3 regions of the Actinoplanes sichuanensis genome follow, and region 2 is predicted to be linked to each of the others. Evidence: riboswitches for the same ligand, from Rfam matches in the RefSeq annotation. Region 2 holds a riboswitch; each other region holds the start of a gene.

Region 1 (3,250 bases), 3.3 Mb from region 2:
ATCCAGTTGTACGCGGAAAGCGCGCTCCGGATGAAGCTCGGCGAGCATGGCCGCGACAGGTGTTCCGAAACCGCCCCCGTGCACGCCGTATCGGACATAGCCCAGCCGAGCCATGAGTTCCGCCCAGGCTTCGGCCGTCTGTTCCGCGCCGGCCCGCACCCCACCGAACGGGAACCCCGGCAATGTCGGAACGACCAGGTGGAAGTCGGTCGCCAGCACCCTGAGATCGTCGAGAATCCCGAAGACGGTGCCCGGCCCGCCGCGCCCCACGATCAGCGGCAACGCTCCCGGCTTCTGTGAACGCACGTGCAGAAAGTGCACCCGGCACCCGTTGACAGTGGCGATGAACTGCGGAAACGAGTTGAGGCGAGCCTCCTGCCGCCGCCAGTCGAAGTGGGCCTGCCAGTGCTCGACGAGTCCGGTCAACTCGGCCCACCCGGTCCCGGCCGGCCATCGGGTGCGGGCCAGCCGTTCGACCAGGCCGTCGAGATCGTCCTGGGGCACGTCCACACGGAAGGACTCGATCACCCTGTAGGTTTACCGCGTTTCGGACAGCCGGTGTTCCAGGTAGGCGCGACATTCCGGCCACTCCTCGGCCACCACCGAGAACAGGGCCGAATCCCGCAGCCGACCGGCCTCGCCCGGAGCCCAGGATCGGGACCAGTTCCGCAGCACCCCTTCGAACCGGGCACCGACCCCGGCGATGGCGGCCCGCGACCGGGCGTTGCGGGCGTCCGTACTCAGCCCGACCCGGCGCGCGCCCCACCCCTCGAAAGCGTGCTTGAACAGCAGATACTTGGCTTCCAGGTTGATTCCGGAGCGCTGCGCCGAAGCGGCCAGCCAGGTGAATCCGACATCGATCGCGGAGAGCGGCTCACCGCGCGGATCCCAGTAGGCGGTGACACCGACGGCCCGCCCGGCCTGCCGGCTGATCTGCGCATACGGCGCCAGCCCGACCCGAGCGACCTGCTCAGCGATGTACCCGTCGACGGTCGCCGCGGTAGGCACCCAAGTCCAGCCATAGGACTCACGCGACTCCCCGGCGGCCGCGGCCAGATCGGCGGCGTGCCACTCCCCCAACGGTTCAAGCCGGACAAAACGGCCATGCAGAACAGGATGCTCTAAAGCAGTCATGAGAGTCCCCTTGGGCTCGCGGCTTGTCCAGCGCAGGTCGCACTGAACCCGGTCATCACCCGGGGCACCCCGCCCACGAAGCGGAGGGTTGCCGGCCAGCAAGCCGGGGCTGATCGCTGGCACTCATGACCCGCGCGAAACATACCACCGCGCCCCCACGAATCTCGCCCCGGTTTCCTCCACCACACCGCCCGCCGAACCCCGCGCCCCCACCCGCACCGCGGCCCGCCGCGCTCCCACCCACCGCACCGCCACGCCACCGCCCGCCGGACCCGCGCCACCACCGCACCACCGCACCACCGCCCGCCGGACCGCGCGCCACGTCGCGGTCCACCGTCACCGCCACCGCACCACCGCACTGCGCCACGTCGCGGTCCACCACCGCACCGCCCACCACGCTTCCACCCGCCGCGCCGCACGACCGCCCACCGCACCGGTGCCCGCCGCCTTGCCGCCCCGCCGCGCCGCCGTGCCGTCCGCACCGCCGCACCGCCGCACCGCCGCACCGCCGCACCGCCGTGCCGTCCGCACCGCCGCGCCGTCCGCACCGCCGCGCCATCGCGCCACCCGCGGCGTGCTGCACCGCTGCCCGCCGCACCACCACACCACCCGCGCCACCACACCACCCGCACCACCACACCACCCGCACCACCACACCACCCGCACCACCCGCACCACCACACCACCCGCACCACCACACCACCCGCACCGCCGCACCACCCGCACCGCCGCACCACCCGCGCCGCCGCACCATCGCGCCAACCGCGCCGCGCTGCGCGGCAGCCCGCCGCGACACCGCGCCGTCGCGCCGCAGGGAGACGCACTGCGCGGCCCGGGCGAAGCAAGATGGGAACCGCCAAAGCGGCCCCGGCGCTGCCAGCGGTAATACCGGATCGCTGGCGACGAAAGCGAGGCCCACCTCGGGCCGGAAAACAACGTCGGCCGGGAGGCGAAGGCAGCTAAACGGTGGCGAGGGCGACCGCCGCCTCGTCCAGAAGAGGGGCGGCGGTGTCGACGGAGGCGTTCACGATGAAAGTGAACGCCAACCGCCGCCCACCGGCGCCGGTCACGTAACCGGACAGCGCGTTCACCCCGGACAGCGTGCCGGTCTTGGCGCGGACGTTTCCGGCAGCCGCAGTACCCCGCATCCGGTTACGCAGCGTGCCACCGACCATCGGGTCTGCTGAGCCCGCGACGGGCAGCGCCGCCCGGAAAGTGGGGAACCACGTGCGCCGCTGTGCCTTCTCCAACACGGTCGTCACCTGCCGGGCGGTAACCCAGTTACGGCGGCTGAGACCGGACCCGTCACCCATGGTGAGCAGCCTGGTATCGACGCCGAGACGTCCGAGGGCACCTGTCGCCGCGGCCAGACCGGTCGGCCAACTGCCCGGCCGCGCCGGATCGGCGGCCCGTGACATCGCCTTGACCAGTAGCTCAGCGATTCCGTTGTTGGACAGCTTCAGGAACGGCGGCAGGATCTCGGCGAGCGGCCGGGAAACCTGCGCGGCCACGGCTCGGGTGCCACCGGGCGTCACACCCCGCGAGGTCGGCCCGCTCACGGTCACCCCATGTCGCCGTAACGCCGCCCGGAACAGGCCTGCCGCGGTGGCCGCCGGATCTGGCACCGAGACCAGCGCGGACCCGGAACGACCGGCCGCCACCGAGCCACTCAGCGTGACGACCGCCCGGCCGTGTGCCCGAACCGCCCCGACACTGTCCCCACTCCGGGTGACGGCCCGGTTGATCACCCGAACACTTCCGGTCGGCGGCCAGACCCGCACCGTGGGCCGCCGCCCCGCCACACCCCGATATCGGATCTCCACGGCCGCGTTGTCGAACCGCTCGTTCGCCGCGAACGACAGCGCCGAAACCGGCGCGGTGAACCCGTAACTCTCGTCTTGCCAGGACCAGTCGAGCCCCAGCGGCACCCGGTCGAACCAGGTGTCGTCGACGATCAACCGCGCATACCGCTTCGCACCGGCCCGGGCCACGGCCGCGGCGAGCCGGTCGATCCGCTCATATGTCAGCGTGGGGTCGCCCTGCCCGCGGAGGTAGAGAACCCGGCCGTGCCCGCGCACGGTGGTCCGGAACCGGTATCCCGCACCCAGCACCTCGA
Region 2 (3,250 bases):
CGGCGGCGCGGTGCTGCTCTGGATCCTGTCCAGCATCCTGGACCAGATCGACGCGCTCGGCGGCATCCGTAACGGCCTGCCGACCCACTACACGGACGCCTGGATGGGCCTGCTGTCCACCCCGGTGCAGACCGAGGACCTGGCGAAGGGCGCGATCTCCGCGGTCGTCTACGCCACACTGTTCTGGGGGATCGCGTTCTACCGCTTCACCCGCAAGGACGTCACCTCCTGACGGGTAAATCGGGTTGACGGCCGGGGCGGCCGCGGGGTGGCATGGCGGCCGTGACGGCTGACTTCTCGATCCGCCCGGCCCGCCCCGACGACGCCGCGGAGGCGGTCGCTCTCCGCTCCGCGGTCCACCCCTATCTGGTTCGTGGTGAAGCGGCCACCCGCCGCATGTTCGCCGAGCCACCACCCGGCGGGGACCGGATCTTCCGGGTGGCCGAGAGCGACGCCGGGATCGTCGGCCTCACCTCGGCGTTCCGGGACACCCGCTCGGCGGACTCCGGTTTCGGGCGGGTCGCGCTGCACGTGCACCCACAGCACCGGCGCCGAGGCATCGGCGCGGCCCTGCTCGCCGAGGCGGTCGGCCACCTGCGTTCGGTCGGGGTGCGCCGGGCGAGCAGTTGGGCCGCTCCGGAGTCGGTCGGGTTCGCCGGCGCGCACGGCTTCACGCCGTCCCGGGAGATGCGCTTCTCGGCCCTGGACCTGACCGGGTTCGGGGACCGGCCGTTCGTGCCGGCGCCGCCCGGGATCCAGGTGGTGCGGCTGCGCGAGGTGACGGAGGAGGCGCTGTACGCGGCGGATGTGGCGGCCGCGACCGATGAGCCCGGTGAGACGGCGCCGCAGCCGACGCCGTACCCGTTGTGGCGTTACGAGATCTGGGATGAGCCGGGCCTGGACCGGGACGCCAGCATCGCCGCTGTCGCGGACCGGGAGATCGTGTCGTTCTCGCTGGTGCTGCGCGACGGCGACCGGATCTGGTCGGACATGACCGCCACCGTCCCGGCGTATCGCGGCCGGGGCCTGGCCCGGCTGGTGAAGACGGCGGCGCTGCGCCGGGCCGCGGCCTCCGGTGTGCGGGCCGCCTACACCAGCAACGACGAGGAGAACGCCCCGATGCTCGCGGTGAACGAGCGGCTCGGCTACCGCCCGGTGGCCCGTCAGGTCTCCTGCCTGGCCGAGCTCTGAAGATCAACCCCCGGCCGGCCCAGGGCCGGCCGGACAGGGGAAGGAGGTGGCTCACACATCGGGAAGACCGTGTGGTGTTCACGGCATCTCGTCGTAAGGTGTGGGAAACAACTGAATACCTCATCCAGAGGGGCAGAGGGATACGGCCCGACGAAGCCCCGGCAACCACCGCGCAGCGATTCTCGATGACGAGCCGCGTGTGGCAGGTGCTAATTCCGTCCCCGTTTCGGCAGGTCGCCGCGGGGAAAGATGAGAGGAAACTCTGATGACGTCTGTCGTTGACGCACCCTCGACCACCTCCACGTCGCCCGCTCGCGGTCTGATCTGTCGCGCCTGCGGCGCCGAGTACCCGCTCGCCGCGCAGCACGCTTGTTACGAGTGTTTCGGCCCGCTCGAGGTCGCGTACGACGAGGCGGCCCTCGCGCGGGTGACCCGGGCCCAGATCGAGGCGGGCCCGCAGAACATCTGGCGTTACGCGGCCCTCCTGCCGGCCGGCCAGGACCCGGCGACCCGGGTGACCCTCGACCCCGGCCTGACCCCGCTGGTGGCCGCCCCGCAGCTGGCCGCGGCGGTCGGCATCGAGGCCCCGCTCTACGTCAAGGACGACTCGCAGAACCCGACCCACTCGTTCAAGGACCGGGTCGTCTCGGTGGCCCTGACCGCGGCCAAGGAGCTGGGCTTCAAGCGGTTCTCCTGCGCCTCGACCGGCAACCTGGCCAACTCGGTCGCCGCCCACGCCGCCCGGGCCGGTGTGCCGAGCATCGTCTTCATCCCCTCCGATCTGGAGCCGGGCAAGATCATCACGACCGCGGTGTACGGCGGCGAGCTGGTCGCCATCGAGGGTTCCTACGACGACGTGAACCGGCTGTGCAGCGAGCTCGTGGAGACCGACGAGTTCGAGGACACCGCGTTCGTGAACGTGAACGTCCGTCCGTTCTACGCCGAGGGCTCGAAGACGCTCGGCTACGAGGTGGCCGAGCAGCTCGGCTGGCGCATCCCGGCCCAGGTGGTCATCCCGATGGCCTCCGGTGAGCTGCTCACCAAGGTGGACAAGGCGTTCTCCGAGCTGGTCGAGATCGGACTCGCCGAGGCTCCGGAGGGCGGCTGGACCGTGTTCGGCGCCCAGTCCGAGGGCTGTAACCCGATCGCCGTCGCCCTGCACGCCGACACCGACGTGATCACCCCGGTGAAGCCGACCGGCATCGCGAAGTCGCTGAACATCGGTGACCCGGCCGCCGGGCCGTACGCGATCGAGGCCGTCAAGCGCACCGGCGGCTGGATGGACTACGCGAACGACGAGGAGATCCGGGCCGGCATCCGGCTCCTGGCCGAGACGACCGGCATCTTCGCCGAGACCGCCGGCGGCACCACCGTCGCGGTGCTCAAGAAGCTGGTGGCCAGTGGCAAGCTCGACCCCACCAAGGAGACCGTCGTTTACAACACCGGTGAGGGTCTGAAGACACTCGACGCGGTGGCCGGCCAGGTTGGACCGACCCACACGATCAAGCCGTCGTTGCGCGGCGCCCGGGAGGCCGGCCTGCTCGGCTGACCCCGTTACGGGTCGTCCGAGCGGTCGGGCGAAGGTCACCAATTCGTGACCAAATCTCACTGACCGTCACCGACGATCAGCCGGTTGTCAGAATTACCTCCTCCGAGGACTTGCACTCCGATCTCCGGATGGGCAGGATGCTCTCTGCGGGAGGACGCGACGCCGTACGAGGCCCCTCACCAGAGCTTGGCGACAATCTCCAGAGGGTCCCAACGATCCAGCGCTGACCCAAACGGCTACGTGCCCGGAGGTGCTGTGCGTCCGTCCTCCCGACCAAACATCTTCTGCGCCCACGGGCGAAGCGGCAGTTCGAGCGGGTAGTGCCCGTCGGCCAGGCCCGCGTTCTTCTCGAACCAGTTGCGCACCCCGTAGGACTTGGTCAGCGCGATCGACCAGCCACACGCGAGCCAGTAGGCGGGCCAGAACAGCGGGCCGAAGAACGCGTACTGACTCGCGTGCCGGGACTCGTGGGTGAACAGCCGGATCCGCTCTTCGGCGAGCAGCCACTCG
Region 3 (3,250 bases), 3.3 Mb from region 2:
GCCACGCGACCAGCTGGAACGACGCGGCGCAGAGCACCGCGGCGCCGTGCAGCAGCGCCCAGACCAGCGGGTGCTGCTGCGCCGAGTCGTGGCCGAAGGTGTGGTCCGCCTCGGCCACACCGAACCCGGCGTGGTGCAGGGTCGTGCCGACCAGGAAGCCACCGAACGGCGCCCAGTCCCGATAGAGGGCGAGCGCCGGGATCAGGATGAAGAACGTGAAATGCGCCTCGGTGAGACCGTCGCAGACGATCACGAAGCCGCCGCAGGCGGCCACGTAACCGAGCGCCACGGCGACCGAACGGATCCGCCGGTTCCTCAGCGCGGTCGCGATCACCAGGCTGGTCAGCACCAGTCCGTCGGTGATCAGCAGCTCCGGCGCCCCGGCGCCGCGGAGCACACCGAACACGGTGAAGAACACCATGCACAGGGCAAGCAGCACCGTCAGCAGCCGGTGCCGACCCGCCCAGTCCTCGTCGTTGAGCCTCCCCCGGCCGGAAGCCGGTCGCGGAGCCTCGCCATCCACGTCGCCACGAACGCAGCATCGGCCGGATGGGGTACGGGTCACAGGACCGGGCCGGTTGTAGGTCAGGTGCGATCCGTGCCGAGTACCGCGGCCAGCGCACCGACCGCCCGGTCCACGTCGTTCTCGGTGCTGCCCAGCCCGAAACTGATCCGCAGCAGGCCGGTCACGCCGTCGCCGCACGCGCCGGTCCGGTCGCTGTCGGTCAGCCGGCGAACCAGTGGGTGGGCGCAGAACTGGCCGGCCCGGACGCCGATGCCGTGTTCCCGGCCCAGCCGCTGGGCGACCTCGGCCGGGTCGTGACCCGGCAGCGCCAGCGACACGATGCCCACCCGCGGGTGGTCCGGGCCGAACAGGCTGACCTCGATCGCCCCCGGCACCCCGGCCAGGCCGGAGCGCAGCCGGGCCAGCAGCCGCTGCTCGTGCTCGTGCCGGGCGACCCGGCCGGCCTGGGTGAGCGCCTCACAGACCGCGGCCAGGGCCACCGCACCGAGCAGATTGGGGGTGCCGCCCTCGTGCCGGGCCGGGCCGGTGGCCCAGGTCAGCTCGCCGGGACGGTCACCCACCGCGGCGCTCGCGCCCCCACCGGCGAGGTACGGCTCGGCCGCGTCCAGCCAGTCCGAGCGGCCGACGAGCACCCCGGCACCGAACGGGGCGTACAGCTTGTGACCGGAGAAGGCCAGATAGTCGGCGCCCAGGTCGTCGAGGTCGACCGGGACGTGCGGGGCGAGCTGGGCGGCGTCGACGACCACCCGGGCGCCGTACGAGTGCGCCACGTCGGCCAGCTCACGCACCGGCCACACCTCGCCGGTGACGTTGCTCGCCCCGGTGACGGTGAACACCACCGGCCCCACCCGCCCGTCGAGGGCCTGCTTGAGGGCGGCGATCGCGTCGTCGGGCGAGGCCGGGGCGGGCAGACGCAGCGGGTTCGGCCAGGGCAGCAGGTTGGCGTGGTGCTCGCCCTCGAACTGCACGGTGGTGGTCCCGGCCGGCAGGGCCCGGGCCAGCAGGTTGAGGGCGTCGGTGGTGTTCCGGGTGAAGATCACCGAGTCGCCGGGGCGGGCGCCCACGAACTCGGCCACCACGTCCCGGGCCAGCTCGTAGGCGAGGGTGGACGCCTGCGAGCGCACCCCGGTGCCCCGGTGCACGCTGCCGTACCGGGGAAGGAGGTCCTGAACGGCCTCGGCGGCCGCCCGCACGCAGGGCGCCGACGCCGCGTAGTCGAGATGCACGAAGTCGTCGTCCGGACCGATGACGTCGAGCGGGGAGCTGAATGCGAGAGAGGAAGATGGCATGACCGCGCCTCCACGGGTTCGCCGTTTGCCGCTGTCGGTCGACAGACGGCCCGGTCCTCACCCGGGGCACCCCGTCGCGAACGGAAGGGTTGCCGGCCAGCAAGCCGGGGCTACGCGCTGGCACTCATGACCTGCCGCCGAAGTTAGCAGATGTCACGTCCGTCGTCCATTTCCCACGCTCGAAGTAGGGAATACAGTCATGCCTCATGACGACCTCGTTCCAGCAGCAGTGGGACCAATGGCACACCGAGCACGAGAAGCGGCGCGCCGATCCGCACGGCTTCCTCGCGATCACCGGCCTGCACTGGCTCACCGAGACGCCGCAGAGCTTCGACGACGCCCCCGGCGCGTGGAGTACCGGACCGTCCGGCGTCACCGTGGCCCTGGGTGAGGGTGAATCGCTGACCACCGCGACCGGCACGATCACCGGCACGCACACGTTCGAGCCGATCGCGGAGCGCGCCGACGTGATCGTGGAGCACGGCGACGTGCACATCGAGATCGCCCGGCGCGGCGGCTACGACGTGGTGCGGCCACGGAGCCCGCGGAGCCCGCTGCTCACCGCCTACACCGGTACGCCCGCCTATCCGGCCGACGAGAAGTGGGTGGTGACCGGGCGGTTCGTCAGGTTCGACGAGCCGAAGCCGACCACCGTGGGTTCGGTGGCCGAGGGCATCGAGCACGTCTACGAGGCGCCGGGGCGCATCGAGTTCGAGGCCGGCGGCGAGCAGCTGTCGCTGATCGCGTTCAACGGCAACACGCCCGGGTCGCTGTCCGTGCTGTTCACCGACGCGACGTCGGGGCTGACCACCTACGCGGCGAACCGGAGCCTGGCCGTCGCCGCGCCCGCCGCGGACGGCACCGTGACACTGGACTTCAACCGGGCCACGAACCTGCCGTGCGCGTACGTCGACTTCGCGACCTGCCCGCTGCCGCCGGCCGGCAACAAGCTGCCGGTCGCGGTCGAGGCGGGCGAGAGGATTCCGGCGTAGGGTCCGTCCATGGAGGACCTCGCGGCGCTCATCGCGATCCGCTCGACCGCGGATCGCCCGGACGAGCTGCGGCATGCGCTCGACCTGCTGCTCACGGTGGCCGGTCCGGATTTCCGGGTACGGCGATTCGAGTCCCATGGCAGGCCGAGCGCGCTGCTGACCACCCCCGGTCGGCCCGGCCCGCCGCGGGTGATCCTCAACGCGCACCTGGACGTGGTGCCCGGCGAGCCGCACCAGTTCGTCCCGCGCCTGGACGGCGACCGGCTCTACGGCCGCGGCGCCCACGACATGAAGGCTGCCGCTCTGGTGATGACCCAGGTCTTCCGGGACCTGGCCGCCACTCTGCCCTACCCGATCGGGTTGCAGCTGGTCACCGACGAGGAGGTGGGCGGCTTCGACGGGACCGGTCACCAGGTGGCGCGGGGGATCCGGGCCGGGTTCGT

Evidence for each region. A riboswitch is a leader RNA that binds a small molecule or an ion and turns the genes downstream of it on or off. The one in region 2 is predicted to bind S-adenosylmethionine.
Region 1: another riboswitch for S-adenosylmethionine. It lies ahead of Q0Z83_RS04870 (GNAT family N-acetyltransferase); the one in region 2 lies ahead of thrC (threonine synthase).
Region 3: another riboswitch for S-adenosylmethionine. It lies ahead of Q0Z83_RS30780 (aminotransferase class V-fold PLP-dependent enzyme); the one in region 2 lies ahead of thrC (threonine synthase).

What each region holds. Positions count from the first base shown of each region.
Region 1 covers NZ_AP028461.1:1,122,487-1,125,736, reverse strand. The annotation lists gene Q0Z83_RS04875 (epoxide hydrolase family protein) at 1-528, opposite strand, end outside; gene Q0Z83_RS04870 (GNAT family N-acetyltransferase) at 538-1,080, opposite strand; SAM riboswitch class IV at 1,149-1,265, opposite strand; gene Q0Z83_RS04865 (hypothetical protein) at 1,223-2,020, shown strand; gene dacB (D-alanyl-D-alanine carboxypeptidase/D-alanyl-D-alanine endopeptidase) at 2,094-3,250, opposite strand, start outside.
Region 2 covers NZ_AP028461.1:9,999,398-10,002,647, forward strand. The annotation lists gene Q0Z83_RS45885 (ABC transporter permease) at 1-232, shown strand, start outside; gene Q0Z83_RS45890 (GNAT family N-acetyltransferase) at 283-1,191, shown strand; SAM riboswitch class I at 1,309-1,447, shown strand; gene thrC (threonine synthase) at 1,457-2,740, shown strand; gene Q0Z83_RS45900 (hypothetical protein) at 2,977-3,250, opposite strand, start outside.
Region 3 covers NZ_AP028461.1:6,655,098-6,658,347, forward strand. The annotation lists gene Q0Z83_RS30775 (putative bifunctional diguanylate cyclase/phosphodiesterase) at 1-523, opposite strand, end outside; gene Q0Z83_RS30780 (aminotransferase class V-fold PLP-dependent enzyme) at 586-1,815, opposite strand; SAM riboswitch class IV at 1,832-1,947, opposite strand; gene Q0Z83_RS30785 (DUF1684 domain-containing protein) at 2,022-2,807, shown strand; gene Q0Z83_RS30790 (M20 family metallopeptidase) at 2,817-3,250, shown strand, end outside.